Regions from separate parts of the Streptomyces sp. 840.1 genome, predicted to be linked through region 2. Evidence: riboswitches for the same ligand, from Rfam matches in the RefSeq annotation. Region 2 holds a riboswitch; the other holds the start of a gene.

Region 1 (14,147 bases), on a different contig from region 2:
CGCGGGAGACCATCGGCGGGAACCGGTGAGCTGATGACCGCCGGAGAACCAGTGGTACTGGCTCTCCGCGAGCTGCCGGCCCGGCCGCTCGCGACGCGTCGCCGTGCGCGGCGCGTCCAGGCCGGGCCGGCAGCGGCCGGCCGGGACGCAGCGGTTCCGGCGCAGGCGATGACGAGGACCGAGGCGTCACCACCGGGGGTCCCCGCCGTCAACGTGAGCTGAGACAGGATTAGAGAGGGGGCCCGGTATGACGCTTCTGCGGAGCATCCGGGGGCCGCACGATCTCAAGACGCTCAACGAACCACAGCTCGGCGAACTGGCCGAGGACATCAGGAAGTTCCTGATCGAGGCGGTGGCCAGGACCGGCGGCCACCTGGGACCCAACCTCGGCGTCGTGGAGCTCTCCATCGCCCTGCACCGGGTCTTCGACTCGCCCGTGGACCGCATCCTGTGGGACACCGGCCACCAGAGCTACGTACACAAACTCCTCACCGGGCGGCAGGACTTCTCCAAGCTGCGCGGCAAGGGCGGCCTCTCCGGCTACCCCTCCCGCGAGGAGTCCGAGCACGACGTCATCGAGAACTCGCACGCCTCCACGGTGCTCGGCTGGGCCGACGGCCTCGCCAAGGCCAACCAGGTACTCGGCCGCCCCGACCACGTCGTCGCGGTCATCGGCGACGGAGCCCTCACCGGCGGCATGGCCTGGGAGGCGCTGAACAACATCGCCGCCGCCAAGGACCGCCCGCTCGTCATCGTCGTCAACGACAACGAGCGCTCCTACGCGCCGACCATCGGCGGCCTCGCCAACCACCTGGCCACCCTGCGCACCACCGACGGCTACGAACGCTTCCTCTCCTGGGGCAAGGGCGTCCTCCAGCAGGCCCCCGTCATCGGACAGCCGCTCTACGAGTCGCTGCACGGCGCGAAGAAGGGGTTCAAGGACGCATTCGCCCCGCAGGGGATGTTCGAGGACCTCGGCCTGAAGTACGTCGGCCCCATCGACGGCCACGACACCGCCGCCGTCGAGTCCGCCCTGCAACGGGCGAAGCGCTTCCACGGCCCGGTGCTCGTGCACTGCATCACCGAGAAGGGCCGTGGCTACCGGCCCGCCCTCCAGGACGAGGCCGACCGTTTTCACACCGTCGGCGCGATGGACCCGCTGACCTGCGTCCCGCTCGCCCCGGCGGTCGGTCCGTCCTGGACCTCCGTCTTCGGGGACGAGCTCGCCGCGATCGGGGCGGAGCGGCCCGACGTCGTCGCCATAACGGCCGCGATGCTGCACCCGGTGGGGCTGACGAAGTTCGCAGCGGCCTTCCCGGACCGGGTCTGGGACGTGGGCATCGCGGAACAGCACGCGGCGGTCTCCGCGGCTGGACTGGCCACCGGCGGACTGCACCCCGTCGTCGCCGTCTACGCCACCTTCCTCAACCGCGCCTTCGACCAGCTCCTGATGGACGTCGCGCTGCACAGGTGCGGCGTGACCTTCGTCCTGGACCGGGCCGGCGTCACCGGGCCGGACGGCGCGTCCCACAACGGCATGTGGGACCTGTCCCTGCTCCAGGTCGTACCGGGACTGCGGATCGCGGCACCGCGCGACGCCGCCCAGCTGCGGGCCCAGCTGCGCGAGGCCGTCGCTATCGACGACGCCCCGACCATGATCCGGTTCCCGAAGGAGTCGGTGGGGGAGCCGGTCCCCGCCGTCGGCCGGATCGGCGCCATGGACGTACTGCACCGCGACGAGGACGCCGATGTGCTGCTGGTCGCGGTCGGCGTCATGGCCCCGGTCTGCCTGCGGGCCGCCGATCTGCTCGCGGGCGCCGGCCTCCGCTGCACCGTCGTCGACCCCCGCTGGGTCAAGCCGGTCGACGAGCAGCTGGCCCCGCTCGCCGCGCGCCACCGGCTCGTCGCCGTCGTCGAGGACAACAGCCGGGCCGGCGGCGTCGGCTCGGCGGTCGGGCAGGCGCTGCGGGACGCCGGGACCGACGTACCGCTGCGCACGTTCGGGATCCCCGAGCAGTTCCTCGCCCACGGCAAGCGTGCCGAGGTGCTGGCCGACATCGGACTCACCCCGGTCGAGATCGCGGGCCGGATCAGCGCCACCCTGGCCACCCGCGGGCCGGCCGGGGCCGCCGGGCACCGACTGCCGCCCGGCGACGGACACCACCAGCGCGACGCCCTGGACAACGGGCACAAGGAGAGCGGGGCATGAAGGACGACGGGCCCAAGGGCTTCGACCTGGCGCAGCTCCTCGCGGAGCGCGGCGCCGAGCGCTACGAGCTGCACACCAAGCACCTCAACCACCAGCTCCCGCGCATGCTGCACACCATCGGCTTCGACAAGGTCTACGAGCGGGCCGAGGGCGCGCACTTCTGGGACGCGGAGGGCAACGACTACCTGGACATGCTGGCCGGTTTCGGCGTGATGGGGCTCGGCCGGCACCACCCGGTCGTACGCAAGGCGCTGCACGACGTCCTGGACGCCTCGCTCGCCGACCTCACCCGCTTCGACTGCCAGCCGCTGCCGGGGCTCCTGGCCGAGAAGCTGCTCACGCACAGCCCGCACCTGGACCGGGTGTTCTTCGGCAACAGCGGTACGGAGGCCGTCGAGACGGCGCTCAAGTTCGCCCGCTACGCGACCGGGAAGCCTAGGATCCTGTACTGCACGCACGCCTTCCACGGACTGACCACCGGCTCGCTCTCGGTCAACGGCGAGGACGGCTTCCGGGACGGGTTCGCGCCCCTGCTGCCCGACACCGCCATCGAGCTCGGCGACCTCGACGCGCTGCGGCGCGAGCTGAAGCGCGGCGACGTGGCCGGTCTGGTCGTCGAGCCGATCCAGGGCAAGGGCGTGCACGCCTCGCCGCCCGGCTTCCTGCGCGCCGCCCAGGAGCTGCTGCACAAGCACAAGGCCCTGCTCATCGCCGACGAGGTGCAGACCGGGCTGGGCCGCACCGGTGACTTCTACGCCTACCAGCACGAGGAGGGCGTCGAACCCGATCTGGTCTGCGTGGCCAAGGCGCTCTCCGGCGGCTATGTGCCGGTCGGGGCGACGCTCGGCAAGGACTGGATCTTCAAGCGGGTCTACTCCTCGATGGACCGGGTGCTGGTCCACTCGGCCAGCTTCGGCTCCAACGCCCAGGCGATGGCCGCCGGGCTGGCGGTCCTGGCCGTGATGGAGGACGAGGAGACCGTGGCGAACGCCCGCCGCACCGGTGATCTGCTGCGCGAGAGGCTGGCCGCGCTGGTCGGCCGCTACGAGCTGCTGCACGAGGTGCGGGGACGCGGACTGATGATCGGCATCGAGTTCGGCCGGCCGTCCTCGCTGAAGCTGCGCAGTCGCTGGACCATGCTGCAGGCGGCCCGCAAGGGCCTGTTCGCGCAGATGGTCGTCGTACCGCTGCTCCAGAAGCACCGCATCCTCACCCAGGTCTCCGGCGACCACCTCGAAGTGATCAAGCTGATTCCGCCGCTCGTCATCGACGAGGCGGACGTGGACCGGTTTGTGACCGCGTTCACAGCGGTGATGGACGACGCGCACGACGGCGGGCTGATGTGGGACTTCGGCCGGACCCTGGTGAAGCAGGCCGTCGCCAACCGCTGATCAGCGGGGTTTTGCCTGGGAGGCAATAAATTTGCCTCCCAGGAAAGATCCTGGCCCAATGGACACATGAATCCTCCAGAAGGAGGGGTGGCCGACGAGCTGCCCGGTGTCGCACCGCGCCTGCGCGATCTGCGCCGCGGCCGAGGGCTCACCCTGGAGACCGCCGCCCAGCGCGCCGGGCTCTCGCCCGCCCATCTGTCCCGGCTCGAAACGGGCCGGCGCCAGCCCTCGCTGCCGATGCTGCTCGGACTCGCCAGGATCTACGGTACGACGGTCTCCGAGCTGCTCGGCGAGATCCCCCCGGAACGTGACGCGATCGTCCGCGCCCGGAAGTTCGAGGGGGCCGAGGCCGACGGCTGGATGTATCAGCAGGCGGGTGGTCCGGGCCGGGCGATGCAGGCGCTGCGCGTCCGGGTCCCGTACGGCGCGCAGGGCGACCTGGTGCGGGTCCACCCCGGTGAGGAATGGCTGTACGTCCTGGCCGGGAACCTCCGGGTGACCCTGGGCGAAACGGTGCACGACCTCGGCCCCGGGGACAGCGCGCACTTCGACTCGCTCACCCCGCACCGGATCGCGGCACCGGAGCGCGAGGGCGCCGAGCTGCTCTTCGTCCACACCCTGCTGCAGAGCCCCGCCGCCGAGCTGTGCCTCGGCAGCGGAATCCACCGTCGCTGAGAAGCCGCCCCCGCCACCGGCCCGGCCGGTTGCCAGAGAGGACTGTCATGTCCGATTCCGAGAACTACGACCCGCTCACCCCGGCCGCGCGCAAGGACGCCGACACCCAGGAACGCAAGATGCCGCGCGGGCTCGTCATCAGGCTGTTCGCCTACCTGGTGGCCGGGCACGTCATCGCGGGCTTCCTCTACCTGCTGTTCGCGGTGGGGATGCACAACCAGTAGCCGCGGACCCCGCGGCCCCAGGCCCGGCGGACGCTCACGCCTCGTCGAGGAGCCGCTCGCGCAGCCGCTCCCGCGTCGCGGGGGTGATCCTCAGTCCCTCGGAGAGGTAGCGCTCGGTGCCGCCCCACGTCTCGTCGATCGTGGCGAAGGCCGCGGCGAGGTATTCGCTGTGGGCGCCGAAGAGGGGGCTGAGGAGCTCCATCACCTCGGGCGACATCCCGGCGGCCGAGGTGTCGCTGCGGCGGACCCGGTAGCGGCGGTGGGCGTCGTTGGACTTGAGGTAGTCCGCCTCGACGGCGTCGCGGCCGACACCCACCGCGAGCAGTGAGACCGCGATGGAGAGCCCCGCCCTGTCCTTGCCCGCCGCACAGTGCATCAGGGCCGGGACGCTGTCCTCGGCCAGGGCGTGCAGCACCCGGCTGTGCTCGGCGGTGCGGTCCAGGATGATCGAGCGGTACGAGGAGACCATCCGCGCCGTGCCCTGGCCGTTGCCGAGGATCCCGCGCAGCTCGTCCATCTCGCCGTCGCGCACCATCCGCCAGAACTCGCTGCCGTCCGCCGGGTCGGTGAGCGGGATGTTCACATTGCGCACGCCGGGCAGCTCCACGTCCGCCCCGTCCAGCTTGAGGTCGGCAGCGTTGCGGAAGTCGAAGACCGTGTGCAGCCCGAGGCCGCCGAGGAACGCCGCGTCCTCGGGGGTGGCGTCCGCCAGGTGACCGCTGCGGAAGAGCCGTCCGTAGCGGACCCGGCGGCCGTCCGTGGTGGGCAGTCCGCCCACGTCGCGGAAGTTACGGACCCCCGCCAGCTCGGGTTCCGTCGACGGGGTCTGCGGCAGCTGCTGCGTCACGGTCACTCCTGGAGGCTCTGGCGCCGACGCGTGTCGCCGACGGGTCCACTCCCGTGACGATACGACATCGGATATTCGGACGATCATCCCGGCGACAGCCCTGATCCTGCCGCCGCGCGCCGCCTCTTCGTGGAGCGCCGGAGTGGACGACGGGCATGACATGTCCGTATTGAGGCTTTTAGTCGAACATGCCCTGCTTATGCGGGAGATGGTCACCCGCTCGTGAGCGGGATCATATCCGTGACGGTGTGTGGCGGTGGGCCCGTCGGGTAATCCGTACGCCGCGCGGAATGCCAAGATCCATAATCCACGGAGTGTCACCGTAATTCCGTGCCGATTTTCCCGAGCGGAATCCGGAGCGGAACCCGTGGCTTGTTTCCGCCGTCCCGGCTCGCTTACGTTCCATGTCAATCCGGATGGAACGCCTAATCCTGCCGCCGTCCGGAATTCGCACCCACTCACCGTGTGGCAGGAGCGGGGGAACCAGGTAAGCCGCCGACCGGAGAGATCCGGCCGGCTCGGGGTGAAGTCGCGCCAGGCGCGACCGGGCATCTCCAGCCCGAACCCGACAGCTCACCTCGTAGGCGCCGGAGAGGAAATTCTTCATGCCCATTCCGGGTAAGCACCGCCGTCCCAAGTCCGCCACCATCGCCCGCGGCGTCGTCGTCGCGAGCGCCGGCGGAGCCGTCATCGCGCTTCCGCTGCTCGGCGCCACCGGTGCCAGCGCCGCGGAGCACGCCGCTCCCGCCACCGCGCAGTCGGCCGCCGCGCACGCCACCCCGGCCAAGCCGGTCGCGGACAAGCAGTCCGGCACCAAGACCTACTCCGTGGTCTCCGGCGACTACCTGTCGAAGATCGCTGCCGAGCACAAGCTCAAGGGCGGCTGGGAGAAGCTGTACCAGGACAACCGCAAGGTCGTCGGCGACGACCCGAGCCTGATCTTCCCGGGCATGAAGCTGACCCTCGGCGGCAAGGCCTGGGGTCACGCCCCGGCCACCGGCTCGCACACCTCCACGGGTGACACCACCCCGTCGAAGGCCCCGTCGAAGGCTCCGGCCCAGACCGAGTCGAAGGCCCCCGCGGCCTCCACCGACACCCAGGCGTCCAACACCGCCTCCGCCGACCAGGGCTCGTCCTCCGGCTACGTCCACCCGGTCCCCGGCAACCACACCACCGCCTACCGCGCCTCCGGTGCCAACTGGTCCAGCGGCAGCCACACCGGCATCGACTTCCCCGTCTCCACCGGCACCAGCGTGAAGGCGATCACCTCCGGCACCGTCGTCACCGCGGGCTGGGGCGGCGCGTACGGCAACGAGGTCGTCATCAAGCACGCCGACGGCCACTACTCGCAGTACGGCCACATGTCCTCGCTCTCCGTCTCGGCGGGCCAGACCGTGACCGCGGGCCAGCAGGTCGGCCTCTCCGGCGCCACCGGCAACGCCACCGGCCCGCACCTCCACTTCGAGGTCCGCACGGGTCCGGCGTACGGCTCGGACATCGACCCGATCGCCTACCTGGCGTCGCACGGGATCAACGTCTGATCCAGGCAGTACCGGTCCGGCGACCCGGACCCTGGCAATACACCGGAGGGACGGTGCGCGGCGGCGCACCGTCCCTCCGCTTATGTGCGGCCGGCGTTCGGAGGACGGCCGCACTTATTCCCCCTTTACCGAAAACTGACTGGGTGGTCTATCTCACCACCCGTCAACCCCGTATTACGGTCGCGTAGGTCACAATCGACGGTGCAGGATATGCCCTTGTGGCAGACGATTCGAGAAACATCCGACAGGGCGTCATCAACCGACAGGGCGCCATCGAGTCGTACGCGGCGATTGGCGACAGCTTCACCGAGGGAGTCGGCGACCTGGGCCCGGACGGGACATTCGTCGGCTGGGCCGACCGGTTGGCGGTCATCCTCGCCGACCAGCTCCCGGACCCCGAAACGGCGCAGGACACCATGGGTGCCGCGCACGGAAACTTCCGGTACGCCAATCTCGCCGTACGAGGACGCCTCCTCGACCAGATAGTCGAGGAGCAGGTACCGCGCGCCAAGGAACTCGCCCCCGACCTGGTGAGCTTCTGCGCGGGCGGCAACGACATCATCCGGCCGGGCACCGACCCCGACGACGTCGCCGAGCGCTTCGAGCGCGCGGTCGCCGAGCTGACCCGGTCGGTCGGCACCGTCATGGTCACCACCGGCTTCGACACCCGCGGCATTCCGGTGCTGCGCCATCTGCGCGGCAAGATCGCCACCTACACCGCCCATGTGCGGTCCATCGCGGACCGCTACGACTGCCCGGTGCTCGACCTGTGGTCGCTGCGCTCCGTGCAGGACCGGCGCGCCTGGGACGGGGACCGGCTGCACCTGTCGTCCGAGGGGCACACCCGCGTCGCGCTGCGCGCCGCCCAGGTCCTCGGTCTCGACGTGCCGGCCGACCCGGACCAGGAGTGGCCGCCGCAGGTGCACCGGGGAACCCTCGAAGTCCGGCGCGACGACATCCACTGGGCCCGCGAGTACCTGGTGCCGTGGATCGGGCGGCGGCTGCGCGGCGAGTCCTCGGGCGACCACGTGGCGGCGAAGCGGCCGGACCTGCTGCCGCTCTGAGGGACCGGGCCGCCAGGACTCCGGGGCGGCCGTCCCCGCGGAGCCGTTCATCTCCGGCAACAGGGCTCGTCGACGGCGCTCAGGACATGCTGCCCCGGCATACCGTCCCCGGGGCCGGGGTGCGGCCCGTGCGGAGGTAGTGGTCGACCTTCTCCGTGACGCAGCGGTTGTTCGGGTATGTCCCGTGGCCCTCTTCCTCGGCCGTCAGGAGGACGCCCACACCGTCGCCCAGGGCGCCGGCCATGTGGCGGGCGCCGGGGTAGGGGGTGGTCGGGTCGCCGGTGCCGCCTACCACCAGGACCGGGGCCGCGCCCTGGGCGTCCACCTGGAGCGTGGCGCGCTCGCCGTCGAACGGCCAGCCGTAGCAGAGGTAGACGCCGGTGGACCAGGCCGCGCCGAAGACGGGCGAGGCCGCTTTCACGCGGGCCTCGTCCTTGCCGAGGCGCTCGACGCCGGGGCGCAGGCTGGAGTCCGCGCAGGTGATCGCGTGCCTGGCGGCGCGGGTGTTGCCGGGCGGGGTCGCGGTGCGGTCGGCGGAGCCGATGTCGTCCGCGCCCTTGCTCAGCAGACGGCCGTCGTTGTGGTCGACCAGCGCGGTGAGGGCTTTGGCGAGCGGCGACCAGCCGTCCCTGCCGCGGTCGAGGTGGTCGCTGACGGCGTACGCGAGCCCGGCGGCGTCGATCTTGTTTCCGGAGCCGGCCGGGGCGGGCTTCTTCTCCAGGCGGTCGGCCAGGTGCGCCATGAGCCGCGCGGCCTCCTCGGGCCCGTCGCCGGTCGGGCAGTGGCGGATACGGGCCGCGCAGTGCACGGCGAACCGGTCGAACGCCGCCTGGACCGCCTTGACCTGTGACAGCTGCTTCTCGGTGTGGTCCTCGGTCGGATCGACGGACGCTTCGAGGACGAGCCGTCCGACGTGCGAGGGGTACAGGTGGGCGTAGACCGCACCGAGCGCCGTTCCGTACGAGACGCCGAAGTAGTGCAGCCGCTTGTCGCCGAGCAGGTACCGCATCAGGTCGAGGTCGCGCGCGGTGTGCGAGGTGCCGATGTACGGGAGGAGCGCCCCCGAGTGCTTGGCGCAGGCATTGGCACCGTCGTAGCCGGTGTCGTCCGCGGTCTTACCGCAGCGGACGGGGGTGGTCGCGCCGGTGCCGCGCGGGTCGAAGGAGACCAGGTCGTAGCGGTCCAGCAACGGCTGGTACTGGCTGAGGAATTCGGGCAGCCCGCTCACGCCGGGCTCGCCGGGGCCGCCGAAGTTGAGGACGAGCGAGCCGATGCGCCGGGCGTTGGGGCCCGTGGCCCTGCGGCGGATCAGGGCGACGTCGATCGCCCTGCCGTCCGGCTTGCGGTAGTCCAGGGGGGCCTTCATGGTGGCGCAGTCGTAGCCCGTGCGCGCGGTGGGCGGCGAGGTGCAGCGGGACCAGTGGAGGCGCTGGCCGGTGGTGAACGCCGCGGGCAGCCCGGCAGGCGGATTGTCCGCGGTGAACTCCGTACGCGGCTCCGCTTTCCTTGCGGGAGCGTCGCGCTGGAGCCAGGCACCGACGAACCCCACCACGAGGAGAAGGACCCCGGCGATGATGTACCCGCCGGCCGGGAGGCCCGGCCTGCGGCTTCGTATCGGGTATCCGTCACTCATCGAAACCCCCGTGATCCCCCTGGACGCCCGCCCCGTGCCCGCATCCCCGTACCTGTGATCGTCCGATCATCGAACGGGTGCAGGTTACAGGCCGCTGCCCGGGACCGGCAGCGGCGCCCACGCCAGCCAGGGGCGGGCGATCCGCGCCCCGGGAGCTACGCCCGCGCCCGCCCGAGGCCGAGCAGCGGCCGTGCCGGCACGCGCTCCAGCACCCCGCCCGCGAAGACGTCGTACAGCGGCAGCGTCTCCAGATGGACGTAGCCGATATGGCAGTCGCACACCGCCAGCGGGCACGCCCGAGGGCCCAGCGCGTCCCGGTAGCTGCCGTCATACAGATTGCCGAGCTCGGCCCGGACGAAGTGGCAGCGGCGCACCGTGCCGTCCCCGTCCACCGAGATCACGGACTCACCGGTGCGGCAGGGCAGCCCGGCAGAACGGTGCGGATGGCGGCTGTACGGGAACAGCGGGTCGATCTCCGTCCACCGGCCGGCCTCCTCGTCCGTGTAGGTGTGCCCCTCCGCTGCGTTGACCCAGAGATACACCTCCTCGGGAAGCGCCGTCCGCAGCCGCCGGGCCTCGTCGAGATGATCCTCCAGACCGACCACGCCGACGCTGTGCCGGATCCCCAGGGACCTCAACTCCCCGCACCTGTCCAGGAAACGCTCGTACGGGGTCTGCCCCGGGTGGTACGTGCACCAGAGCGCGAGCTTGTCCCGGCCCGCGGCTCCCGCCTCGGCGAGCCACTGCGTGCGCCCGCTCAGGTTCGTCTGGATCGCCACCCGGCGGATGTGCGGCAGCCCGGCCAGCTCGACCATCGCCCGGCGGTACCAGGAGCGCACCAGCCCTTCGCCCCACGGTGTGAACAGCACCGAGATCCGGTCACCCCGCTGCGCCGCCGCCCACGCCGTGAACCGCTCCAGCGCGGCCCGGTCGGCCCGCAGCTGCTCCCGGCTGTCGCGCCGCTTGGCGAACGGGCAGTACGGGCAGTCGTAGTCGCACGACGCGAGCGGGCCCCGGTAGAGAATCGTCAGGTCCATCCGGGGCTCACTTCAGCTCGTACGAGGCCATCGCGGCCCGCACGGCAGGGGAGAAGAGGTCGGGGCCCAGCGCGTCGGAGTGCGCCAGCCCCTCGGGGGACAGGCGCAGCAGCCCGGCGGCCGGAGCGTCCGGATCGAGCCAGCCCCGCTCCTCGAACAGGGCCAGCTCAGCGGGGAAGTCCTCCTCGGGGCCGCTGCCGAACCGCTCGCGGTACTCCGACAGCCGCAGCCCCCCGGCCTGGAGGACCGACTGCAGCAGATGACGGCGGCGCGCCTCGTCGCCGTCGGTGTACCGGCCCACCTCCGCGCGGGTGAAGTCCTCGGTCGCCGTGTAGCCGTCGATGATGGACCGCACCTCCCGCATCCGGACCGCGTAGTCGAAGGAGTAGTGCAGCCGCGAGGTGTACGAGCGGGCGCCGCAGCCCAGCCCGATCATCCCGTCGGTCTGGCAGGCGTAGTCGTCGGGGCCCTCGGCAGCCGGGGCACCGGCCCGCCGGAACATCCGCATCGACACCTGCTCGTAGCCGTGCGCCAGGAGATGATCGCGCCCGGCCCGGTACAGCCGCAGCCGCTGCTCGTCCCAGGCGGACTCCGCTTCCGCCGCCGAGGCGCCGGTCCGGCCGAGACCGGTCAGCGGACGCACGTACAGCGGGTAGAGGTACAGCTCCTCCGGACGCCACTGGAGCGCCGCGTCCAGGGAGGTCTGCCAGCTCGCCTCGTCCTGGCCGTCGATGCCGTAGATCAGGTCGATGTTGAGGACCGGGATGCGGGCGTCCCGGATCAGCCCCAGGGCGGTTTCGACGTCCGCCCGGCGCTGCGGACGGACCGCCGCACGTGCCTCGTCCTCGACGAAGCTCTGCACACCGATGCTGATCCTGGTGGCCCCCCGCTCGGCCAGCACGGCCAGCCGGTCGGCGGTCGCGGTCGACGGTGACGTCTCGACCGACAGGGGCACCGAGCGGAGATCGGCGCCCATCCGCTTCTCCGCTATGTCGCACAGGCGCTCCAGCTCACCCGCCGTCAGGAAGGTCGGGGTACCGCCGCCGAAGGCCGCCGCGGCGAAACGCACCGGTTCGGCGTCGTCCAGCGCGTCCCGCACGGCCGTCGCCTGCCGGTCCAGCGCGTCCAGGTAGCGGGTGGTGAGCTCGTCGGGGGCGCCGACCCGGGTGAAGAGGTTGCAGAAGCCGCAGCGGACCTCGCAGAACGGTATGTGGAGGTAGAGCGAGAGCGCGTCCTTGCGTTCCCCGGCCCACAGCTCGCTCAGCGCGGGCCGCCCGCCGGGGTGCTCGGACAGCCTGCCGTACGCCGTCTTGTGCGGGTAGGCGTAGACGTAACTCTGGTAGGGGCGGGGGGAGTACGGGCTGTTCATCGGGCTGTGGCCCCCGCTTCCAGGAAGAAATGGGCGTAAGGAACGGTCCAGACGGACTCGTGCCCGAGCCGGTGACCGGTGTAGCCGTCGTCGCCGTACGCCGTGCCGTGGTCGGAGCAGACGATGGCGAAGGCGCGGCGGCGGCTGCTCGCGGCGGCGAAGAGCCGGCCGATATGGGCGTCGACGTACTCCAGCGCGGCGGCGTGGGTCGCGCGGCTGTCGCCTGCGTCCCGGGTGGCCCCCGGCCGGTGGAACCAGTTCGGCTGGTGCAACGCGGAGACGTTGACGAACAGGAACAGCCGCTGCTCGGCCGGGAGCAGCTCGACGACACGCTCGGCACGGGCCACCTGCGCCTCGAAGGACGTCTCGGACGCCACACCGAACTCGGGCTCCCAGTGCGCCTCCTGGAACATCCCGGGCAGCACCGAGCCCAGGGCGCCCTGCCGGTTGAAGAACCCGACACCTCCGATGCACACCGTGCGGTACCCGGCCGAGGCCAGGCCCGAGACCAGATCGGGGGCGTCGAAGACGAAAGTGCGCTCCGCGGTGGTCTCGCTGCCCGCGAACCGGGCGGCGAACAGCCGAGGATGGGGCCCCGGAGCGGCCGGTGTGGGCAGGAACCCCGCGAAGATCGCCTGGTGCGAGGCGTACGTGAAGCTCCCCGGGGCGTGCCGCCGCTCCCAGCCCCCGGCCGGCAGGTGCCGGGCCAGGTTCGGGATACGGCCGGCGGCGGCGAGCTCCACCGCCACGTCGTACCGCAGGGTGTCCAGGGTGACGAGCAGCAGGTCGTCGCGGCCGACGACCTCGCTCATATCCGGGTTCGGGGCGTCCAGGACGCCGGACGGGGGTTCAGGATGCTGCGTCGACACGGTGGTTCCCTGCTCTGTTCTGTGCTCTGTCCAGTACGGCGGCGACCTGCGCGGCGTAGGTGTCCAGGCCCTCGGCGCCGCTGCCCGGCAGACCTGTCAGTCGCGGCAGCAGGTCACCGAAGGCGTTGACCTCGCCGACGGCGAAGCGCCGCCAGCCGGTCGCGGGCAGCAGGTCGACGCCCACGCACAGTGTGTCCGGGAAGGCGGCGCCCGCCCGCTCGCACACCGCCAGGGCCTCGCGCCAGCTGCCGCCCGCCGCCTCGGTGGCGGCCCGCGCCTCGTCCAGATCGCCGCGAACACCCCCGAGGTGCAGATTGGTCATGGGGGAGGGGCTGGTGCGGACGACGGCATGGGTGGCGCGGCCGTCCACCACCACGACCCGCAGATCCGCGGCCCGGCCGCGCTGCGAGGCCTTCGGCAGCCAGCGTTCGACGTGCAGACCGTCCGGCGCGAGCGCGTCGACGATCGCCGCGACCTCGCCCTCCGTCGTGAGCCGGCGCACGCGGAGCGAGTTGTGGAGCCGGCCGGCCCCGTCCCGTTCGACCGAGGTGGTCGCCCGCACCCGGCCGGGGCCGGCCGTCTCCACGGCGAGCACCCCCGAGGCGGAGGACCCGTGCGCGGGCTTCACGAACACCCTCGGCATCCGGTGGTCGGCCATCAGGCCCCGCACATCCGCCCAGCCGCGCACGGGCGGCGCGGCGGGCCCCGACGTGGGCGAGGCGGGCACCGGCACGCCCGCCGCGTCCAGCACGCCGTGGCACAGCCGCTTGTCGAACAGCACCGCGAGGTCACCGGGGTCGTCCAGCAGGACCGCACCGGCCTCGGCCGCGGCCCGAGCCACCTCCCGTACGGCGGTGGTGAACCGGGCGTACCAGCGGGACGAACCCTCCACCCTGGTCGGGTCCTCGACGTCCCGCAGCAGCCGTTCGACCTCGGCGTCCTCACCGGGGGAGTCGATGCGCACGGTCTCCCCGGGCCGGAAGACCGCCGCCCCGTCCAGCACGTCGAGCCAGGACACGGGGCGGGCCGGGGGCAGCCCGGCGGCTCGCACGGCCTCCTGGAAGAGGCCGACGCGGCGGTTGCCGGGATTGCCCACGACCGCGAAGCGCGGCGGGTCGCTATCCACTGACCGCGACATAGCGGGGCTCGTCGCCCTCGGGATCCCAGTAGTCCGCCCCGTCGAGATCGAGCCGGGTGCCCGACCTGGCGAACGACTCCCGGAGGCGGTCCGCCACCGGACCGGTGAGGTAGTGGTGGGACAGGTCCAGCGAGGTGAGGTGGGTGAGCG
Region 2 (14,147 bases):
TTGATCCGTCATGGTGCTCACCGTATCCATATTGATTCAATCAACATTGACAGATATCGAGTCAAGCATGGACAGTCGAATCAATGTCAAGAGTCGCAGCATCGGAATGTCCCTGGAGGAAGCAATGACGACCATGACCGGCTCAGCCCCGCTCGACGTCCCTCGAGGCCTGGCGGGTGTCGTCGTCACCGACACGGCCCTCGGCGATGTCCGGGGCCGCGAGGGCTTCTACCACTACCGGCAGTACTCGGCGATCGAGCTGGCGCAGAACCGCAGCTTCGAGGACGTCTGGTACCTGATGACCGAGGGCGAGCTGCCCGGCCCGGCCGCCCGCGCCGGCTTCGCCACCCGCACCGCCGCACTGCGCCGGCTGCCCGCGGAGGTACGCGACGCCCTGCCCGGCATAGCGCGCGCCGGCGCCGTGTCCGGACCGCTCGCCGGACTCCGCACCGCGCTCTCGCTCCTGGGCGCCTCGGCCGGCTTCCGCCCGGTGTACGACATCGACGCGGACCGGCGCCGTGCGGACGCGCTGGCCGCGTGCGCCGCGGTCCCCACCGTGCTCACCGCCCTCCACCGGCTCGGCCAGGGCCTCCAGCCGGTGGAGCCGCGCGACGACCTGCCGTACGCGGCCAACTACCTCTACATGCTCACCGGTTCCGTACCGGACGACGCCCGGGTCAGGGCCGTCGAGCAGTATCTGATCTCCACCGTCGACCACGGCTTCAACGCCTCGACCTTCACCGGCCGGGTCGTCGCCTCCACCGGTGCGGATATCGCCGCCTGCCTGGTGGCGGCCGTCGGCGCGCTCTCCGGACCGCTGCACGGCGGTGCGCCGAGCCGGGCCCTGGACACCCTGGACGCCATCGGGACCCCCGACCGCATCGACGGCTGGATCCGCGAGCGGGTGCTCGCCGGTGACCGGATCATGGGCTTCGGGCACCCCGTCTACCGCACCGAGGACCCCCGCTCGCGCATGCTGCGCTCCATCGCCCAGAGCTTCGGCGGCCCGCTCGTCGACTTCGCGGTCGAGGTGGAACGGCAGGTCGAAGCCATCCTCGCGGAGCTGAAGCCGGGGCGGGAACTGCACACCAACGTGGAGTTCTACGCCGGAGTGGTCATGGAGCTGTGCGGGCTGCCGCGCGAGATGTTCACGCCGACGTTCTGCTCGGCGCGGGTGGTCGGCTGGAGCGCCAATATCCTGGAGCAGGCGGAGGACTCCAAGATCATCCGCCCGGCGGCCCGCTACGTCGGCCCGCCCCCGCCGCAGCCGGTCCCGGCCGCCTGACATCCCCGGAAGGCTCCGTTGAACCCGTCGTCACCGCCCCGCAGCCGGCAGATCCCGGTCATCGTCCTCGCCGGATTCCTGGGATCCGGCAAGACGACGCTGCTCAACCACCTGCTGCGCCATCGCGCCGGAAACCGGATCGGCGTGATCGTCAACGACTTCGGGTCCATCGAGATCGACGCCATGACCGTGTCCGGACAGGTCGGCTCGACCGTCTCGCTCGGCGGCGGCTGCCTGTGCTGCGCGGTCGACGCGAGCGAACTCGACACCTACCTGGAGACCCTGACCAGGCCCGCCGCCCGCCTCGATGTGATCGTCATCGAGGCGAGCGGCCTCGCCGAACCCCAGGAGCTCGTACGGATGCTGCTGGCCAGCGACAACCCGCACATCGTGTACGGGGGACTGGTCGAGGTGGTCGACGCCGCGGAGTTCGCCGCCACCCGGGAACGCCATCCGGAGATCGACCGCCATCTCGCCGTCGCGGACCTCGTCGTGCTGAACAAGACGGACCGGGCCGGGGAGGCCGACCGGCAGCGCGTGCGGGAGGCCGTCGCGGCCGGCGGCAGCACGGCGGCCCTTGTCCCCGCCTGCTACGGACGCATCGACCCCGAACTGCTCTTCGACCCCGCGCTGCGGCCGGACAGCGAGGAGAAGGCGCGTCAGCTGACCTTCGAGGACCTGTACCTGGAGGAGCGGGCGGCGGAGTCGGACGAGGAGCACGGGGACCATCTGCACGCGGCGTACGAGAGTGTCGACTTCACCTCCGACGTGCCCATGGACCCCCGCCGGCTGATGGCCTTCCTGGACTCCCGGCCGGAGGGCCTCTACCGGATCAAGGGGTACGTCGACTTCGGCGCGGGCGACCGTGACAACGCCTACGCGCTGCACGCCGTCGGCAGGTTCCTGCGGTTCGCCCCGCAGCCCTGGGCCCGCCGCGGACCCCGGCTGACCCGGCTCGTGCTGATCGGCTCCGGGATCGACGCCCGCGCCCTGCGCAAGGAACTGGAGGACTGTCGCACATCGGGGGAGGCACAGGACGCCGCACACGAGCGGTCCATGTGGGGCGTCCTGCGGTACGTGCAACAGCCCGGCGACGACGCGTAGGGCCTGTCCGCCAGACAGGCCCTACGCGTCGTCGCCGGGCCGGGCCTACACGGGGCCGGCGATCACCGCGACCGGGGACTCCAGCGGCGTCCCCGAACCGTCGCGCCGGGGGTCGGGCTCGGGCAGCGTGGCGGGTGTGCCGTTCTTCTGCGCGGCGCGGGCGGGAACCGGGCCCGCCCAGGCGAACGTCAGCACGTCCTCGCCCTTGAGGAACCGCTGACAGCGCACCCCACCGGTGGCCCGGCCCTTGCGCGGGTACTGGTCGAACGGGGTGAACTTGCAGGTCAGCGCGGAGTCGTCGAGCGTGCCGTGCGAACCGGCGACGGTGAACACCATGGCGTCCGAGGCCGGATCCACCGCGGCGAAGGAGAGCACCTCCGCGCCGTCCGTGAGCTTCACGCCCGCCATCCCGCCGGCCGGACGTCCCTGCGGGCGCACCTGCGCCGCCGGATAGCGCAGCAGCTGGGCGTCCGAGGTGATGAAGACCAGGTCCTCCTCGCCGGTGCGCAGTTCCATCGCGCCGGCGATCCGGTCACCGTCCTTGAGGGCGATGACCTCCAGCTCGTCCTTGTTGGCCGGATAGTCGGGCACCACGCGCTTCACGACGCCCTGCACGGTGCCGATCGCCAGCCCCGGCGAGGACTCGTCGAGGGTGGTGAGGCAGACGACCTCCTCGTCCGCGTCCAGAGTCAGGAACTCCGCGACCATGGCCCCGCCCGAGAGGTTGGGCGCCGCGTGGGTGTCAGGCAGCTGCGGCAGATCGATCACCGCGAGCCGCAGCAGCCGTCCCGTCGACGTCACCACGCCGACATCGCCGCGTGCCGTGGCCGGCACGGCCGACACGATCACGTCGTGCTTGGCGCGCTTGGCACCCTCGTCGAAGACGATCGGCTCGCCGTTGGCCGTACGGGCCAGCAGACCGGTCGAGGACAGCAGCACCCGGCACGGGTCGTCCGCGACCTCCAGCGGCACCGCGGCGATCTGCGAACCGGCCGACTCCAGCAGCACCGTACGCCGGTCGGTGCCGAACTTCTTGGCGACCGCGGCCAGTTCCGTGGAGACCAGCTTGCGCAGCTCGGTGTCCGATTCGAGGATCGCGGTCAGCTCGTCGATCTCGGTGTTGAGCCGGTCCTGCTCGCTCTCCAGCTCGACCCGGTCGAACCGGGTGAGCCGGCGCAGCGGGGTGTCCAGGATGTACTGCGTCTGGACCTCGCTCAGCGAGAAGTGCTCGATGAGCCGGTCCTTGGCCTGCGCCGAGTTGTCGCTGGACCGGATGAGCCGGATGACCTCGTCGATGTCGATCAGCGCGACGAGGAGGCCCTCGACCAGGTGCAGCCGGTTGCGGCGCTTGGTCCGGCGGAACTCGCTGCGCCGGCGCACCACGTCGAAGCGGTGGTCGAGGTAGACCTCCAGAAGCTCCTTGAGGCCCAGGGTGAGCGGCTGTCCGTCGACCAGCGCCACGTTGTTGATGCCGAAGGACTCCTCCATCGGCGTCAGCTTGTAGAGCTGTTCCAGTACGGCCTCGGGCACGAAGCCGTTCTTGACCTCGATGACCAGGCGCAGTCCGTGCGCGCGGTCGGTGAGGTCCTTGACGTCCGCGATGCCCTGGAGCTTCTTCGCCGAGACCAGGTCCTTGATCTTGGCGATCACCTTCTCCGGACCGACGCTGAAGGGCAGTTCGGTGACGACCAGGCCCTTGCGGCGTGCCGTGACGTTCTCCACGGCGACGGTGGCGCGGATCTTGAACGAGCCGCGCCCCTTGGCGTAGGCGTCCTTGATGCCGCCGAGTCCCACGATCCGGCCACCGGTCGGCAGGTCGGGACCGGGGACGAACCGCATCAGGGTGTCCAGGTCCGCGCCCGGATGCTTGATCAGGTGGCGGGCGGCGGCGATGACCTCGCCCAGGTTGTGCGGCGGCATATTGGTCGCCATGCCGACGGCGATCCCGGTCGTGCCGTTGACCAGGAGGTTCGGATAGGCGGCCGGGAGGACCACCGGCTCCTGCTCCTGGCCGTCGTAATTCGACTGGAAAGCGACGGTCTCCTCGTCGATCGACTCCGTCATCAACGACGTCGCGTCGGCCATCCGGCACTCGGTGTACCGCATGGCGGCCGGCGGGTCGTCGTTGCCGAGCGAGCCGAAGTTCCCGTGCCCGTCGACGAGGGGGAGCCGCATGGAGAACGGCTGTGCCATCCGCACCAGCGCGTCGTAGATCGACGCGTCGCCGTGCGGGTGCAGCTTACCCATGACCTCGCCGACGACACGGGCGCACTTCACATAGCCGCGGTCCGGACGCAGGCCCATCTCGTTCATCTGGTACACGATGCGTCGGTGCACCGGCTTCAAGCCGTCACGGGCGTCCGGCAGGGCCCGTGAGTAGATCACCGAGTACGCGTACTCAAGGAAGGAGCCCTGCATTTCGTCGACGACGTCGATGTCGAGGATCTTCTCCTCGAAGTCGTCCGGCGGCGGGGTCTTCGTGCTGCGGCGGGCCATCGCGGCTGCGACTCCTTCACGGATTCAAGTTCGGGCAACCTCAGGTTCTGACGCGGACCATTGTGGACCGCCGCACTGACAACTCCGACCTCGACCCGTCCCAAAGGCGGTTCCCGACCCGTTCCGAGGAGGGTTCGGGGCCCGCCCCGAGGGGGCGGGGACCATCTTTTCCGATGACTTGCGCGGCACGGGAACTTCGCCAGGCGTCGGTGCGCTTGCTTACAGTGGCAGGTCTCGCATCACATCCAGTATCGCGATCGAAGGGACGTACATGCCCATGGGTCACACGGCCACAGCCCAGGCCGGCTCCGGCGGCTTGACAGCGACCGAGCACCGTCTGGCCAACGGCCTGCGCGTGGTGCTCTCCGAGGACCATCTGACCCCGGTCGCCGCGGTGTGCCTCTGGTACGACGTCGGCTCGCGCCACGAGGTCAAGGGACGCACCGGTCTGGCTCACCTCTTCGAGCACCTGATGTTCCAGGGCTCGGGCCAGGTCAAGGGGAACGGCCACTTCGAGCTGGTGCAGGGCGCCGGCGGCTCGCTCAACGGCACCACCAGCTTCGAGCGGACCAACTACTTCGAGACGATGCCCACGCACCAGCTGGAGCTGGCCCTGTGGCTCGAGGCCGACCGGATGGGCTCGCTGCTCGCCGCGCTCGACGAGGAGTCCATGGAGAACCAGCGCGACGTCGTCAAGAACGAGCGCCGCCAGCGCTACGACAACGTCCCGTACGGCACCGCCTTCGAGAAGCTGACCGCCCTCGCCTACCCGGAGGGCCACCCGTACCACCACACCCCGATCGGGTCGATGGCGGACCTGGACGCGGCGACCCTCGACGACGCGCGGGCCTTCTTCCGTACGAACTACGCGCCCAACAACGCGGTGCTCTCGGTCGTCGGTGACATCGACCCCGAGCAGACCCTCGCCTGGATCGAGAAGTACTTCGGCACCATTCCGTCGCACGACGGCAAGCAGCCGCCGCGGGACGGCACGCTGCCCGAGGTGATCGGCGGTGAGCTGCGCGAGGAGGTCCGCGAGGAGGTCCCGGCGCGTGCGCTGATGGCCGCCTACCGGCTCCCGCACGACGGCACCCGCGAGTGCGACGCGGCGGATCTCGCGCTGACCGTGCTGGGCGGCGGCGAGTCGTCCCGGCTGCACAACCGGCTGGTCCGCCGCGACCGGACGGCCGTCGCGGCCGGATTCGGGCTGCTGCGGCTGGCCGGCGCGCCCTCGCTCGGCTGGCTGGACGTCAAGACGTCCGGCGGCGTCGAGGTGGCGCGGATCGAGACCGCGGTCGACGAGGAGCTCGCCCGGTTCGCCGAGGAGGGCCCCTCGCCCGAGGAGATGGAGCGCGCCCAGGCACAGTTGGAGCGCGAGTGGCTGGACCGGCTCGGTACGGTCGCGGGCCGCGCCGACGAACTGTGCCGGTTCGCCGTGCTGTTCGGTGACCCGCAGCTCGCCCTGACCGCCGTGCACCGGGTGCTCGACGTCACCGCCGAGGAGGTCCGGGCGGCCGCCAGGGCCCAGCTGCGGCCCGACAACCGGGCGGTGCTGGTCTACGAGCCCGTCGAGTCTGCGGAGCCCGCAGAAGAGGCGGGGACGGACGCCGCCACCGACACCGACGCGCACGAAGGGGCGGACAAGTGAGCGACACTGCCGCGACTGGAGTTTCGATGGAGTACCACCCCCAGCCCGCCCCCGGGACGGCCAGGCCCTGGGCCTTCCCCGCCCCCGAGCGCGGCGCCCTGCCCAACGGGCTCACGGTGCTGCGCTGCCACCGCCCCGGCCAGCAGGTCGTCGCCGTCGAGGTCTTCCTGGAGGCCCCGCTCGACGCCGAGCCCGAGGGCCTGGACGGGGTTGCCACGATCATGTCGCGCGCCCTGTCCGAGGGCACCGACAAGCACAGCGCCGAGGAGTTCGCCGCCGAGCTGGAGCGGTGCGGAGCCACTCTGGACGCCCACGCCGACCACCCCGGCGTCCGGGTCTCCCTGGAGGTTCCCGCCTCCCGGCTCGCCAAGGCGCTCGGCCTGGTCGCCGAGGCCCTGCGGGCACCGGCCTTCGCGGACAGCGAGATCGAGCGGCTGGTGAACAACCGGCTCGACGAGATCCCGCACGAGCAGGCGAACCCCGCCCGGCGCGCGGCCAAGCAGCTCTCCAAGGAGCTCTTCCCGGCCACGGCCCGCATGTCGCGCCCGCGTCAGGGCACCGAGAAGACCGTCGAGCGGATCGACTCCGCGGCCGTGCGCGCCTTCTACGACGCCCACGTCCGCCCGTCCACCGCGACCGCGGTGGTCGTCGGTGACCTCACCGGCATCGACCTGGACGCCCTGCTCGCCGACACCCTGGGCGATTGGTCGGGCAACACCGCCGCGTCCCGGCCGGTCCCGCCGATCACCGCCGACGACACCGGCCGGGTGGTGATCGTGGACCGCCCCGGAGCGGTGCAGACCCAGCTGCTGATCGGGCGGATCGGCGCCGACCGGCACGACAGCGTCTGGCCGGCCCAGGTGCTCGGCACCTACTGCCTGGGCGGCACGCTGACCTCCCGGCTCGACCGGGTGCTGCGCGAGGAGAAGGGCTACACCTACGGCGTACGCGCCTTCGCCCAGGTGCTGCGCTCCTCGGCCCGGGACTCCGCCTCGGGGTCGACCGGCGCCGCGATGCTCGCCATCAGCGGCTCGGTGGACACGGAGTCCACCGGACCGGCGCTGGACGACCTGTGGAAGGTGCTGCGGACCCTGGCCGCCGAAGGCCTGACGGACGCCGAGCGCGAGACGGCCGTGCAGAACCTCGTGGGCGTGGCACCGCTGAAGTTCGAGACGGCCGCGTCCGTCGCGGCCACCCTCGCCGACCAGGTCGAGCAGCACCTCGCCGACGACTACCAGGCGCAGCTGTACGCGCGCCTCGCCGAGACCGGCACGGTCGAGGCGACGGCAGCCGTGGTCAACGCCTTCCCGGAGGACCGCCTCGTCACGGTCCTGGTCGGGGACGCCGCGCAGATCGAGGAGCCGGTCAGGGCTCTCGGCATCGGAGAGGTCTCGGTCGTCACCGGCTGAGCCGCCACCGCCCCCGACTGCGGGGCGGGAGCGGGGCCCTGGCGGGTCGTCTGCCGCCAGGGCCTTCCTTTTTGCCCGCTTTGGTGGAGAGGTTGCCTGTCTGCCCTGTGGGATGCGCTACAAAACCGCCTGTCCGTTTGGTGCGCGGAAGTGCCCCCGCTTAGCGTCGGCCCGGCTGTCCGTCACTCGTATGCCGCATCCGCGACGTACCGGGCAGTCATCGCCGAGTCCCCGTCAGGCGCGAGCCCGGGGAGCCGGGGACCCACACAGTCCCTGGGGTGAATCGGATGACCGTGCCTCCATGGGGCCGGGGATCCGTAGGAGACCTTCCTGCTCCGAACCCGTCAGCTAACCCGGTAGGCGAGAAGGAAGGAAAGGACCAGCCACTTCATGGCGTTCACCCGTGCCACGGGGAAGCACCGTGCCCCGAGCCGTATGACGTGCCGGGGCGCGAAGGCCGTCGGCATCGCGACCCTCGCCACCGCCGGTGTCATCGGCTCCCTGGCCTCCCCGGCCCTCGCCGCGGACACCGAGGCCCCTGCCGCAGGCGACACCGGCCTCTCCCAGATCATCGCCATCGAGGGCGGCCTGGCCGCCCGGATCGAGGCCCAGGCCGACGCGCAGCGGCACCAGGCCGCCGAGGCGAAGGCGGAAGCCGAGGCGAAGGCGAAGGCCAGGAAGAAGGCCGAAGCGAAGAAGAAGGCCGAGGCCGCCGCCAGGGCCGAGGAGGCCCGCGAGAGCCGGGCGCGCGCCGCCCGCTCCGCCGAGCGCGCCCGGCTGGGCACCTTCCGGCTGCCCGTCGCGGGCTCCTACGTGAGCACCGGCTACGAGTCCAGCGGATCCCTGTGGTCCTCCGGCAGCCACTCCGGCATCGACTTCCACGCCGCCTCCGGCACCCCCGTCGTCGCCGTCGGCGGCGGTACGGTCGTCGAGGCGGGCTGGGGCGGCGCGTACGGAAACAACATCGTGCTCCGGATGTCGGACGGCACGTACACCCAGTACGGCCACCTCTCCTCGATCGACGTCTCCGTCGGCCAGAGCGTCGACGTGGGACACCGGATCGGGCTCTCCGGCGCCACCGGCAACGCCACCGGGCCGCACCTCCACTTCGAGGCCCGCACCACCCCCTCGTACGGCTCCGACATGGACCCGGTCGCGTATCTGCGCGCCCACGGCGTCAGCGTCTGACCGGTACACCGCACCCCACCGAAGGCCCCGGCAGCGCGCCGGGGCCTTCGGCCGTACCCGGCCGCCGGACCGCCGCCGGCACCCGTTCCCGAACGTCTCCGGGGCCGGCAGATATTCATGAATTTCGGCCCGGCATCGGAAATGCGTCCGCATTGCAATAGAGTCACAGGGCAGGCGTCGATCGGCCGCGTTTCGCGGGGATTAAGGCGGAGGTTCGGACATGCGCATTCCGGCGCATTCGGTATGCACGGCAATCCGTGACGACATCGTCTCCGGTGTCTTCGAACGCGGCAGCCGGCTCACCGAGGAAGTGCTCGCACGCCGTTACGGGGTCTCTCGCGTCCCGGTGCGCGAAGCGCTGCGCACCCTGGAGTCCGAAGGCTTCGTGGTCACCCGCAGGCACGCCGGGGCCTGCGTCGCCGAGCCCGACGAGCAGGAGGCGGCGGACCTCCTGGAGGTCCGCATGCTCCTGGAGCCGCTCGGTGCGGCACGGGCCGCCCAGCGCCGCACCGACGCCCACCTCAAGGTCCTGCGCGGGCTGGTCAGATTGGGCCAGGAGCGGGCCCGCCGGGGCGAGGGCGAGGACCTGCGCTCACTGGGCGGCTGGTTCCACGAGACCCTCGCCCAGGCCTCCGGCAGCCCCGGCCTGATCGCGCTGCTCACCCAGCTCCGGCACAAGATCGCCTGGATGTACGCGGTCGAGCAGCCGGCCCGCCCCGCAGAGGCCTGGGCCGAGTACGGGGCCATCGTGGACGCCGTGGCGCGCGGCGACGCCGAACGGGCGAGGGCGCTCGCCGCCCAGCACGCCGAGCGGGCCACCGCCGCGCACCGGCTGCGCCGCCCCGGCCGGCCGGGCGCCGCCGCCGTACCCCCGGCCGCCCGGGTGAGGACTTCGCAACATGCCGTAAACACCCCCGGCGGCCGTCATTAACAATTACGCCGTATACAAGGAGCAGTTATTCGGCGGGGCATTCTTTCTGCTGCCCGTTTCGTCGAATATTCGCCGCCCTGCATTGTTCTCGGCGGTCTGCCCGATGGAAAGCTTTCCCGTGAAAACGAAAGAGCCGCGGCACCCGGTCGGGGGTGCCGCGGCTCTTTCGCGGGAAATCCTGGCGGTCGTGACCGCTGGGTCAGACGGTCTCCGGGAGCTCGTCGAGCCCCTCGGCGACCAGCTTGGACAGACGGTCCAGAGCGGCCTCGGCGTCGTCGGCGTCGGACGCGAGGATGATCTCCTCGCCGCCCTGGGCGCCGAGCCCGAGCACCGCGAGCATGGACGCGGCGTTCACCGGGTTGCCGTCGGCCTTGGCGATGGTCACGGGGACGCCGGAGGCCGTGGCGGCACGGACGAAGATGGATGCGGGGCGGGCGTGCAGGCCCTCGGCCCAACCGACGTTGACGCGGCGCTCAGCCATGGTTCTGCCCTTCACGAATCAATGGTTGTCTAGACCAGTCTCTCATGCAGTGCGCGATGCTACGGCCGACCCGCAGACCCTCCGCGGCCCGGTCCCGCCGGCGGCCGGCCACCCCCAGACTGCCCCGGCCCCGCCCCCCACGCGACCGCTGACGGAGCCGTAGGCTTTGCCCATGGAGCCCTCTGTGGAGCAGAGCCCGCATCACGCCTACCCCGGTCACTGGGAGGCCGACGTGGTGCTCCGCGACGGCGGCACCGCCCGGATCAGGCCGATCACCACGGACGACGCCGAACGGCTGGTCAGCTTCTACGAGCAGGTCTCCCCGGAGTCGAAGTACTACCGCTTCTTCGCGCCCTACCCCCGGCTCTCCGCCAAGGACGTCCACCGCTTCACCCATCACGACTACGTCGACCGGGTGGGACTCGCCGTCACGGTGGGCGGCGAGTTCATCGCCACCGTCCGCTACGACCGGATCGACGCCACGGGCCGGCCCGCCTCCGCCCCGGCCGACGAGGCCGAGGTCGCCTTCCTCGTCCAGGACGCGCACCAGGGCCGGGGCGTCGCCTCCACGCTGCTCGAACACATCGCGGCCGTCGCCCGCGAGCGCGGCATCAGGCGCTTCGCCGCCGAAGTGCTGCCCGCCAACAACAAGATGATCAAGGTGTTCCGGGACGCCGGGTACACCCAGCAGCGCAGCTTCGAGGACGGCTCCGTCCACCTCACCCTGGACCTCGAACCCACCGCCGAGTCGCTCGCCGTCCAGCGCGCCCGTGAACAGCGGGCCGAGGCGCGGTCCGTGCAGCGGCTGCTCGCCCCCGGCTCCGTCGCCGTCATCGGCGCCGGGCGCAACCCCGGCGGGGTCGGCCGCACGGTCCTGCGCAACCTCCTGGGCGCGGGCTACACCGGCCGCACCTACGCGGTGAACAGCGCCTACGCAGCCGATCAGGCCACCATCGACGGGGTACCCGCCCACCGCTCCCTCGGCGGGATCGGCGAACCGGTCGACCTCGCCGTCGTCGCCGTACCCGCCGAGCGGGTGCCCGAGGCCGTCGCGGACTGCGGGGAACACGGCGTCCAGGGGCTCGTCGTCCTGTCCGCCGGATACGCCGAGTGGGGCGCCGAGGGCCGCGAACGCCAGCGCGAACTGGTGCGCCAGGCCCGCTCGTACGGCATGCGCATCATCGGCCCGAACGCCTTCGGGGTCATCAACAACTCCGAGGCGGTCCGGCTGAACGCCTCGCTCGCCCCGGAACGGCCCGCGTCCGGGCGCATCGGCCTGTTCACCCAGTCCGGCGCGATCGGCATCGCGCTGCTCTCCGGGCTCTACCGGCGCGGAGCGGGACTCTCCACCTTCATCTCGGCCGGGAACCGCGCCGACATCTCCGGCAACGACTTCCTCCAGTACTGGTACGAGGACCCGGACACCGATGTCGCCCTGCTGTACCTCGAATCGCTCGGCAACCCCCGCAAGTTCACCCGCCTCGCCCGGCGTACCGCCGCCGTGAAGCCGGTGGTCGTGGTGAAGGGCGCCCGGCACAGCGGCTCCACCCCGCCGGGCCACGCCGTACCCATCAGCCGGATCCCGGACGCCACCGTCTCCGCGCTGATGCGGCAGGCGGGCGTGATCCGCGTCGACACGGTGACCGAGATGGTCGACGCGGGCCTGCTCCTCGCGGACCAGCCGCTCCCGGCGGGCGGCCGCGTCGCGATCCTCGGCAACTCCGAGTCCCTCGGGCTGCTCACGTACGACGCCTGCCTGGCCGAGGGGCTCCGCCCGCGTCCGCCGCGCGACCTCACCACCGCCGCCACCCCGCAGGACTTCCGGGACGCGCTGGCCGAGGCGCTGGCCGACGAGGGCTGCGACGCGGTGATCGTGACGGCGATCCCCTGGGTGGGCGAGGACGGCGAGGCCGAGCAGGGCGACGGCGAGGTGCTGGCCACCGCCCTGCACACGGCGGCCGCCGCGGGACCGGCCAAGCCGGTGGCCGTCGTCCACGTGGAGATCGGCGGCCTCGCGGAGGCCCTTGCCGCGGCCACCAGCACGGTGGCCCAGCAGCGCCCCGGCCAGGCGCCGCCCCCGGCCACGACACCGCTCACCACAGCGCCCCCGGCGGACCCCGCGCCGCCCGGCGGACCGGACACCGAGCCTGCGGCGACCGCCCCCGGGGGAGCCCGCGCCACCGGCCGGATCCCCGCGTACCCGGCCGCCGAACGCGCCGTCCGCGCGCTCTCGGAAGCCGTCAAGTACGCCCAGTGGCGACGCCAGGCGGCGGTCCCCGGCAAGGTGCCCGAGTTCCTCGACGACACCATCGACGAGCCGGGCGCCGCAGCCCATATCGAGGCCCTGCTCGGCGAGGACCCCGATCCGCGCGGCAGGCCGCTGTCGCCCGACGAGGCCCGCGAGCTGCTGGCCCGCTACGGCATCACCGTCCGGCCGACGCTGCCCGCCCCCGACGCCGAGGCGGCCGTCGCCGCCGCAGCGCGACTCGGCTACCCGGTCGCGCTGAAGACCACCGCACCCCACCTGCGCCACCGCGCCGACCTCGGCGGTGTCCGGCTGGACCTCGCCAACGAGGCGGCACTGCGCCGCGCCTACGGCGAGCTGACCGAACTGCTGGGCAAGCCAGCCGAGCTCCGGCCCGTGGTGCAGGCCATGGCGCCGCGCGGGGTCGACACCGTCGTACGGGCAACGATCGACCCGGCCGCGGGCGCCGTCCTCTCCTTCGGCCTGGCGGGCGCGCCCTCCGAGCTGCTGGGCGACACCGCCCACCGGCTGGTCCCGGCCACCGACCGGGACGCCGCCGAGCTGATCCGCTCGATCCGGGCCGCCCCGGTCCTCTTCGGCTGGCGCGGCTCGGCGCCCGTGGACACCGCGGCCCTGGAAGAACTCCTGCTCAGGGTCTCGCTGCTGGTCGACGACCACCCCGAGGTGGTCGCCGTCGCCCTGGAGCCCGTCGTGGTCGCCACCCAGGGGCTGACGGTCCTCGGGGCGAGCGTCCGGCTCTCGCCGCCCCCGGCCCGTACCGACCTCGGCCCCCGCCGGCTCTCCAACTACTGACCAGCCCCGGTCCGCGCCGCCCCCGGACGCCGTCCGGCGCGGGGCGGGCGGGACGTCCCCGGCAGCCACCAGCCCCCCGTAGGATGGTCCGTATGGCTAAGACCGGTACGACGACCCAGGGGCTGCGCGCGGCGATCGAGCGCAGTGGCTACTACCCGGCCCTCGTGGCCGAGGCGGTGGAGGCCGCCGTCGGCGGGGAGCCGGTCGCTTCGTACCTGGTGCACCAGGAGACCACCTTCGACTCCAACGAGGTGCGCCGGCACGTCACCGTCCTGGTGCTCACGGACAACCGTTTCGTCGTCAGCCACACCGACGAGCAGAACGCCGACACCAGCTCCCCGACGCCCTACGCCACCACCTCGACCGAGTCGGTCAAGCTCGACCGGATCTCCTCGGTCGTGGTGAGCCGCGTCGTGGCCAACCCGGAGAAGTACGTCCCCGGCACGCTGCCCCGCGAGGTCGTCCTGACCATCGGCTGGGGCGCGGTCTCCCGGATCGACCTGGAGCCCGCCGCCTGCGGTGACCCCAACTGCGAGGCGGACCACGG

The links. Region 2 has a riboswitch for cyclic di-AMP ahead of EDD93_RS23115 (M23 family metallopeptidase). Riboswitches for the same ligand answer to the same signal wherever they lie in the genome.
Positions count from the first base shown of each region.
Region 1: it holds a riboswitch for cyclic di-AMP, as region 2 does, so the genes downstream of both, EDD93_RS35740 (LysM peptidoglycan-binding domain-containing M23 family metallopeptidase) here and EDD93_RS23115 (M23 family metallopeptidase) in region 2, are expected to answer to the same signal.

Region 1 covers NZ_RJUU01000003.1:721,124-735,270, reverse strand. Annotated here, with positions in the region: gene hpnH (adenosyl-hopene transferase HpnH) at 1-29, shown strand, start outside; gene dxs (1-deoxy-D-xylulose-5-phosphate synthase) at 248-2,209, shown strand; gene EDD93_RS35755 (aspartate aminotransferase family protein) at 2,206-3,600, shown strand; gene EDD93_RS35750 (helix-turn-helix domain-containing protein) at 3,667-4,275, shown strand; gene EDD93_RS39820 (DUF6126 family protein) at 4,323-4,499, shown strand; gene EDD93_RS35745 (tyrosine-protein phosphatase) at 4,534-5,346, opposite strand; cyclic di-AMP (ydaO/yuaA leader) riboswitch at 5,759-5,948, shown strand; gene EDD93_RS35740 (LysM peptidoglycan-binding domain-containing M23 family metallopeptidase) at 5,952-6,887, shown strand; gene EDD93_RS35735 (SGNH/GDSL hydrolase family protein) at 7,106-7,951, shown strand; gene EDD93_RS35730 (alpha/beta hydrolase) at 8,031-9,584, opposite strand; gene EDD93_RS35725 (STM4011 family radical SAM protein) at 9,740-10,621, opposite strand; gene EDD93_RS35720 (STM4012 family radical SAM protein) at 10,629-11,990, opposite strand; gene EDD93_RS35715 (STM4013/SEN3800 family hydrolase) at 11,987-12,802, opposite strand; gene EDD93_RS35710 (STM4014 family protein) at 12,840-13,997, opposite strand; gene EDD93_RS35705 (STM4015 family protein) at 13,978-14,147, opposite strand, start outside.
Region 2 covers NZ_RJUU01000001.1:5,063,113-5,077,259, forward strand. Annotated here, with positions in the region: gene EDD93_RS23085 (citrate synthase) at 1-12, opposite strand, end outside; gene EDD93_RS23090 (citrate synthase/methylcitrate synthase) at 125-1,285, shown strand; gene EDD93_RS23095 (GTP-binding protein) at 1,304-2,389, shown strand; gene EDD93_RS23100 (DNA topoisomerase (ATP-hydrolyzing) subunit A) at 2,435-4,885, opposite strand; gene EDD93_RS23105 (pitrilysin family protein) at 5,157-6,533, shown strand; gene EDD93_RS23110 (pitrilysin family protein) at 6,560-7,942, shown strand; cyclic di-AMP (ydaO/yuaA leader) riboswitch at 8,154-8,320, shown strand; gene EDD93_RS23115 (M23 family metallopeptidase) at 8,333-9,130, shown strand; gene EDD93_RS23120 (GntR family transcriptional regulator) at 9,351-10,061, shown strand; gene EDD93_RS23125 (HPr family phosphocarrier protein) at 10,261-10,542, opposite strand; gene EDD93_RS23130 (bifunctional GNAT family N-acetyltransferase/acetate--CoA ligase family protein) at 10,715-13,600, shown strand; gene EDD93_RS23135 (DUF5998 family protein) at 13,693-14,147, shown strand, end outside.